DNA from 3 places in the Paenarthrobacter sp. UW852 genome. Region 2 is predicted to be linked to each of the others. Evidence: riboswitches for the same ligand, from Rfam matches in the RefSeq annotation. Region 2 holds a riboswitch; each other region holds the start of a gene.
What was found. Region 2 has a riboswitch for cyclic di-AMP ahead of NEK97_RS15875 (hypothetical protein). Riboswitches for the same ligand answer to the same signal wherever they lie in the genome.

Region 1: it holds a riboswitch for cyclic di-AMP, as region 2 does, so the genes downstream of both, NEK97_RS05560 (M23 family metallopeptidase) here and NEK97_RS15875 (hypothetical protein) in region 2, are expected to answer to the same signal.
Region 3: it holds a riboswitch for cyclic di-AMP, as region 2 does, so the genes downstream of both, NEK97_RS13575 (hypothetical protein) here and NEK97_RS15875 (hypothetical protein) in region 2, are expected to answer to the same signal.

What each region holds. Positions count from the first base shown of each region.
Region 1 covers NZ_JAMSGY010000002.1:527,066-529,323, forward strand. Annotated here, with positions in the region: gene NEK97_RS05555 (C40 family peptidase) at 1-102, opposite strand, end outside; cyclic di-AMP (ydaO/yuaA leader) riboswitch at 107-275, opposite strand; gene NEK97_RS05560 (M23 family metallopeptidase) at 413-1,243, opposite strand; cyclic di-AMP (ydaO/yuaA leader) riboswitch at 1,248-1,489, opposite strand; gene NEK97_RS05565 (metal-dependent transcriptional regulator) at 1,678-2,258, opposite strand, start outside.
Region 2 covers NZ_JAMSGY010000009.1:72,452-74,709, forward strand. Annotated here, with positions in the region: gene NEK97_RS15875 (hypothetical protein) at 1-1,017, opposite strand, end outside; cyclic di-AMP (ydaO/yuaA leader) riboswitch at 1,020-1,163, opposite strand; gene NEK97_RS15880 (ATP-dependent DNA ligase) at 1,427-2,258, shown strand, end outside.
Region 3 covers NZ_JAMSGY010000007.1:101,236-103,493, forward strand. Annotated here, with positions in the region: gene NEK97_RS13570 (HAMP domain-containing sensor histidine kinase) at 1-677, shown strand, start outside; cyclic di-AMP (ydaO/yuaA leader) riboswitch at 787-972, shown strand; gene NEK97_RS13575 (hypothetical protein) at 976-1,830, shown strand; gene NEK97_RS13580 (glycosyltransferase) at 1,962-2,258, shown strand, end outside.

The DNA.
Region 1 (2,258 bases), on a different contig from region 2:
AACCGAACCGGCGTTGGACGAAACAGCCTTGGAAAGAGTGTTCAAGGGGTTCGTACGAACCGTTTCAGCGCGGTGGCGCGCAGGGGTAGTGCGTGATGACACGTAGGTAGCCTCTCCCAATGCCTGCGAGGTGAGCTGTCGGATTCGGATGGGAGTCATCCGGCCGCGTTGCTTCAAGGAAGCTTTTGCGACTTAACCCCAAGGCCTTCTATCGAAGACCAAAAGTGGTTCCCCCGCCCCTGCCAGACGATTTATGCGAACGGACCTTGAGTGGTGGCAGAGCTAGGCAATCCACTCAAGTGCATCGGCCCCCTAAAAAGCCGATGCGCTTTGTACGGTACAACAGTTGAACGCGAATGTCACATTCAGGTCACGGGGTGTCGCAAAATGCGAGAGGCGACCATCAACTGGCTTAGAGCCAGCCCATGGGGTCTACAACTTCTCCGTTGACCTGGACCTCGAAGTGGAGGTGGCAGCCCGTGGAAGCGCCCGTGGTGCCGCTCAACGCGACGGTATCGCCACGGGTGACGGTCTGCCCGACCTTGACGTTGAAGGACGACAGGTGGTTATAGGTGGTCTCGAGGCCGTTGCCGTGGTCCACTACCACGCGGTTGCCTCCGCCATACTCGTGCCATCCGGCGAAAGTGACCTTGCCCGTGGCAGCCGCATGCACCGCGGTGCCGCACTGGGCAACGAAGTCCTGGCCGCGGTGGAAGTCTCCCGTGCCGCCCGTGAGGGGGCTGACCCGGTAGCCGAACGGCGAGGCCGTGACCAGGCTGTCCAAGGGGCTGGCAAGCGTGCCTACGGACGAGGCGCGCTGGATGCTGCCGACCGACTGGGCGCTGAGCAATTGCTTCAGCTTGCCGTCGGGGTCAGCTGCGGTTGCGACGGCGGCGCGGCTGAAGTCGATTTTTGCCGATGCGGCCGCGGAAACCTCTGGCTGACTGCCGCCGGAAACGGCGAGGGCGGACTCGGTCTGGCCCGACTCCGACGTTGCCATCACGGGGCTTGTGGCCGGCAGTCCGACAGTCAGCGCCAAGCCGGTGGCAGCGAGGGCTACTCCGGCTTTCTGGCCGACACCACTGGCTGCGGCGAAATCGGCAACCTGGCGCAATGGGCTCTTACGGCGGCGGACTTGGCGCTCAGTGTCACGGGGCCGGACCTCCATTGTTGCGCGGGCTGGCCGCAGCTCAACAGCGGGGCCGGTGGCGCGGCGACGACCCCTGACGTTCTGCGATGTCAAACTCTGTTCCTCTCTGGAAAGCCTGCGAAGTTAGCTGTCGGATTCGGGTCAGAGAGTTCAAAGACCCGGTCCGCACGAAACGCTCATGGCACACAGGTATCCCAGGAGGGACTTGCGTAAATGGGCACTTCTGCTGCGGACTTCACCCCAAGGCTGCTTCTTTAGACAGCCGCTTGTGGTTCCCCCGCCTCTGCCAGTGGTGGATGACACACCTGATCCGCTGGCAGAGCTCGGCTCCGGATCAGGTAACGCTTTGGTATCGGCGCTAGTAGATAACTATAGGCGATTAAAGCCTGCAGTAATAAATTCGTTATCAACAGGACGACGCACTCCCTTATCATCAATCCCGGAAAACCGCAGGTCACATTGTCCCGCAGGGCACAAAAGTGAGGTTTGACACGGCATACCCGAGGATGCGGCGCCCCGAAGGGAGGTCAGCCCAGGGAGACGAACACGTGGGCCGCAACTTCCGGTGGAAGCTCAAGCGCTCCCTCGATGCCGGGAACCCGGACAGAAATGTACTCGCCGACGCGTTCCAATGACACCGCTGCCCCGGGACGGATTCCGCCTTCGTCCAGTTGGGTGAGGAGTTCGGGCTCCACCTGGATGGGCTCGGCAAGCCGGCTGACCACCACGCGGGAATCGGCGGCGTAGCCATCCATGGCCTGCAGCAGGTTGATGTCGAGCCGCGGAATAGTCTGCGTCGGCAGGCCGCCCAGAGCTTCGAGTCCTGGAATCGGATTGCCGTAAGGCGACTCGGTGGGGTGTTCAAGGAGTTCGTAGAGCCGGCGTTCAACCCGCTCACTCATCACGTGTTCCCAACGGCACGCTTCGTCATGGACGTACGCCCAGTCGAGGCCAATGACATCGGCAAGGAGCCGCTCCGCGAGACGGTGCTTTCGCATGACCTCGGTGGCGCGCTTGCGGCCCATCTGGGTCAGTTCAAGGTGACGGTCGTTGGATACAATTACCAGGCCATCGCGCTCCATGCGGCCGATGGTTTGTGAAACCGTGG
Region 2 (2,258 bases):
CGCGGGCGTCGGGGTGGTGGTCGGCGTCGGCGTGGTTGTCGGGGCCGGAGACGGCGCCGTGGTGACTGTATCGGCGGGCACATCGGTGGGGGCCGGGGCAGGCTGCGTCGGGACTGCCGCGGAGGCGCCCGGCGCCGGGTTAGCCGCCGACGGCGCCGCCGAAGGAACCCAAACCGGGGCCGCAAGCGAGACGTGCGGGGCCGGAACCGACGACGGCGACACCTCAGAAGGTGCCTCGGGGACGGTCGCCGGCTGGCCAGCTGCCGATGAGGATGACGCTGTTGGCGCTGCCGACGAGGCCGACGGTGAGGACGCGGTGGAATAGGAAGCCCGAGGCCCGGGCGCAGCCGAGCCCGACTCCCTGTCCCCATGGGCGCTCGCATCTTGGGCGGGGGTTTCATGGCCGAAGAACGGCAGCTCAAGGGCCTGGCCGAGACCTCCCGCTGTGAGCACCAGTCCTACAGCGCCGGCAACAACGGCCATACGCTGGCTCATCTGCTTGACCGATGCGGCCTTTCGAAGCACGGCTTGGGGTTCGCGGTTGAACGACGACGACGAGCCAAAGCCGGTCCTGGCGGGGACGGGAGTAGGTGCCGGCCCGGCAACGTCGACGATGGGGATGGCTGCCGTGGCGGGCTCCGGTGGTGTGGACTGCTGCGTGTCCGGCTTGGGTGCCGGCTTGGCAACGTCGACGATGGGGATGGCTGCAGTGGGAGGGCCCGGAGTGGTGGACCTCGGTGCCGCGGCCTGGGCGGCCTGCACTGCCGGGATCGCGGCGGTGGCCGGTTCTGCGGGTTCGGCTTCAGCCCGGGCTGCCCTTTCCCGCTCGGCTGCCCGGGCAGCCGCGCGCGTGGTGGGCTGGGCAGCAGCGGCGGGTTCCGGCGTCGTACTTGGTGCCTGAGGCGCCGTGGCTGCTTCGGTGGCGGATCCGCTGGGTTCGGCCCGACGGCGTCCGGTTGGCTTGGTGCGCTCGCGTTCGATGAGGGCGCGGCGCGGCTGATCCATGGTTGGGGACATGGTGGTTGCCTCTCAACGCCTTCGAGGTTAGCTGTCGGGTTCGGACGAGGCCGTCCGGCCGCCGAAGCGGCTTCACCCCGAGGACTTGGAAAGTCCGGGAACTTGTGGGTCCCCCGCCTCTGCCGCGGGTCTGGCGGATCCCGGATTGCGGCAGAGCTCGGCGTCAATCCGGAAGCGGCCCAGCGGAGATACGGGTCGCCCTACGACGGTACATGAGCCGGAAAGTAAAGTCACATTAATGTAACGGACGGTACGTCGAGCTAGGCGGGAGGCTCCGTGCGCCTAGGCTTCGGGGCCGGCGCGGGAGCCGGCTACTGGTGCTGGAACTCCGAGTACTGCCCCAAACACGGCCAAGATATCCACCGCCTAAGACTAGCTTCGGCGTCCGACGGCAGGGTAGACATTTCCTATGGACCTGCCAGTGATGCCGCCCGTCTCGCCCATGCTTGCCAAATCAGTTCCGGACATCCCCGATGTGGGTCACTACGAGCCGAAGTGGGATGGCTTCCGGACCATCGTTTTCAAGGATGGGGACGAGGTCATCCTGGGCAGCCGCAACGAGAAGCCCATGACGCGCTACTTTCCCGAGCTGGTTGAGGCGCTGAGGAAGAACCTCCCGGAGAAGTGTGTGATCGACGGTGAGATCGTCCTGATCGAGGGCAACAGGTTGGAATTCGAGGTCCTCCAGCAACGGATCCACCCCGCGGACAGCCGGGTCAGGATGCTCGCCGAGAAAACGCCGGCTTCCATGGTCGCGTTCGACATTCTTGCCCTGGGCGAGGAAGACCTGATGGGCAGGCCCTTCTCGGAGCGCCGGGCCATCCTGGAATCGGCCTTGGCCAGGGCCGAACCGCCCGTCTATGTGACTCCGGCGGTAACAGACCTCGAGCGGGCCAAGGAATGGTTCGTGCAGTTGGAGGGCGCGGGCCTGGACGGGGTTCTCTCCAAGCCGCTGGATGGAACCTACCAACCCAATAAGCGCGTGATGTTCAAGACCAAGCATGTTCGGACCGCGGACTGTGTGGTGGCCGGGTTCCGCTGGCACAAAACTGCGAAGGTGGTGGGTTCCATGTTGTTGGGGCTCTACGACGACGCCGGTCGGCTGCACCACGTGGGGGTGGTGGCATCGTTCCCCATGGCCAAGCGGGAAGCACTGGTTGCCGAGCTTGAGCCCTACCAGGTGGATCTCGCTGATCACCCGTGGGGCGAGTGGGCCAAGCAGGACGAGGTTGCCGGTGGTT
Region 3 (2,258 bases), on a different contig from region 2:
TGAGGCAGTTCGTTGCCGATGCCTCGCACGAGCTCCGGACGCCGCTGACCGCCATCCGTGGCTACACCGAGCTGCTTCGGATGACCGAGACCTTTACGGACGACGGCAGGAAGTCCTTGGCCCGGGTGCAAAGCCAGTCCGAACGCATGACTACGCTGGTGGAGGACCTGCTGTTGCTGGCGAGGTTGGACGAGGGCCAGCCGTTGAAGGTCACGGACGTGGACCTGACCCAGTTGGTGGTCGAGACCGTGAGTGACGAAAAAGTCATGGCGCCGGACCACATCTGGCAACTGCAGCTCCCCGGGGAGCCCGTCACCGTACGCGGCGATGCCACGCAATTGCACCAGGTGCTGGCGAACCTGCTCTCGAATGCCCGCAAACACACCGACCCGGGAACAACGGTGGTCACTGGAGTCATGCTCTCCGCGGATGGCAGCGCAGTGGTGACCGTGACCGACAACGGTCCTGGCATACCGCAGGAATTCCAGAGCCGCATCTTCTCCCGTTTTGCCCGTGCCGACGCGGCGAGATCGGGCTCGGAAGGGACCTCGGGGTTGGGCTTGTCGATAGTGGAATCCATCGTTCAAGCGCACGGCGGAAGCGTCGAAGTGACGTCCAGGCCGGGGCGCACCGAGTTCGCCCTGCGGCTGCCTACCGCCACTACCGAACGCCTGTAAAGAATCCGGCAAGACGACTCACCGACTTCGTGATCTCTGTTACCTAAATGTGACTTCTGCGGAAACCTCCTGTACCGTCGAAAGGGTGGGTTGCCCCTAACCGGCCCACATCCGGGATGCGCCGAGCTCTGCCACTTCCCGGAGTCCGATCTTTCACCGAGGCAGAGACGGGGGACCCAGAGTCTCCGGGCCCAGGCATTTTGCCGGCCCTTGGGGTGAAGCCGCAGCGTGATGCGCGGCCGGATGACCTCATCCGAACCCGACAGCTAACTCCGCAGGCGCTGAGAGGTAATCACAAATGTCTGAATTTAACGATCAGACGCGCCCTTCCGCGCGTCACCGCGACAAGAACGACACCCAGTTGACCAAGTCGCAGACCGTCCTGAAAAAGGCCGCCCGTGAGGGCAAGTCCGGCAAGCGCATGCCTGTTGTAGCGGGCGTCATCGCCGCTGCACTGGGCGTTGCATCGCTGGGTACCGCCGCCAACGCGGCCTTGAACCTCCCCGAGGCAAGCCGTGTAGCCGGCACCCAGGCCGCTGCACAGGTCAGCACCAACAAGTCCGCTGAAGTTTCCGCTTCGATGGACGCCGCAGCTGCCAAGGGTGCGGCCGACCGGGCTGCTGCAGACAAGGCTGCCGCCGACAAGGCCGCAGCCGATAAGCTCGCCGCTGATCAGGCCGCTGCCGCGCAGGCTGCCGCCGACAAGGCAGCTGCCGATCAAGCCGCTGCCGAGAAGGCTGCTGCCGACAAGGCCGCTGCTGACGCTGCCGCCAAGCAGGCCGCCGACGCTGCTGCCGCCGCCGCTGCCCAGGCTGCAGCCGCTGCTGCCGCCCCGAAGGCAGTGGACGATCCCGCCGCTGCAAAGGCCTACGCCGCCAGCATCCTTGGCAGCTACGGCTGGGGCGCGGGCGAAATGACCGCCCTGAACACGCTGTGGGAGAAGGAATCAGGATGGCGGACCACTGCCACCAACGCTTCCAGCGGTGCGTACGGTATTGTCCAGTCGCTTCCGGCCGGCAAGATGGCTTCTGCCGGTGCGGACTGGCAGACCAACTACCAGACCCAGATCAAGTGGGGCCTGAACTACATCAAGGAACGCTACGGATCCCCGTCGGCTGCCCTGGCCTTCCACTTGGCCAACAACTGGTACTAAGCCAAGAGCTTTCCCGAAAAGCCGCTCCCGCTCCGGGGGCGGCTTTTCGCGTTCCCGGGACGGGAGACTTACACAGTCGCGTCACAGCTTCCGCCTAAAGCACTCACAATCGGCGGCCCCACTGTGAATGCATGACGCTCATAGATCCCGCCACCAGTGCGCTGCCGAACCCCGCCCATGCGGGGACCTTCGCCGCTCCTGCCTTGCCTTACCGGCAGCCGCGGCGCTTTCCCGTGGACACGCGGACCACGGTCCCTGTCCTGGACGTCACCATTCCCGTCCACAACGAAGAGACCGACCTCGAGGAATGCCTGCGCCGCTTGCACGGGCATTTGGTGGAGACGTTCCCGCATACGTTCCGCATCACGGTCGCGGACAATGCGAGCACGGACAACACATTGAAGATCGCCGAGCGCCTGGCCCGTGAA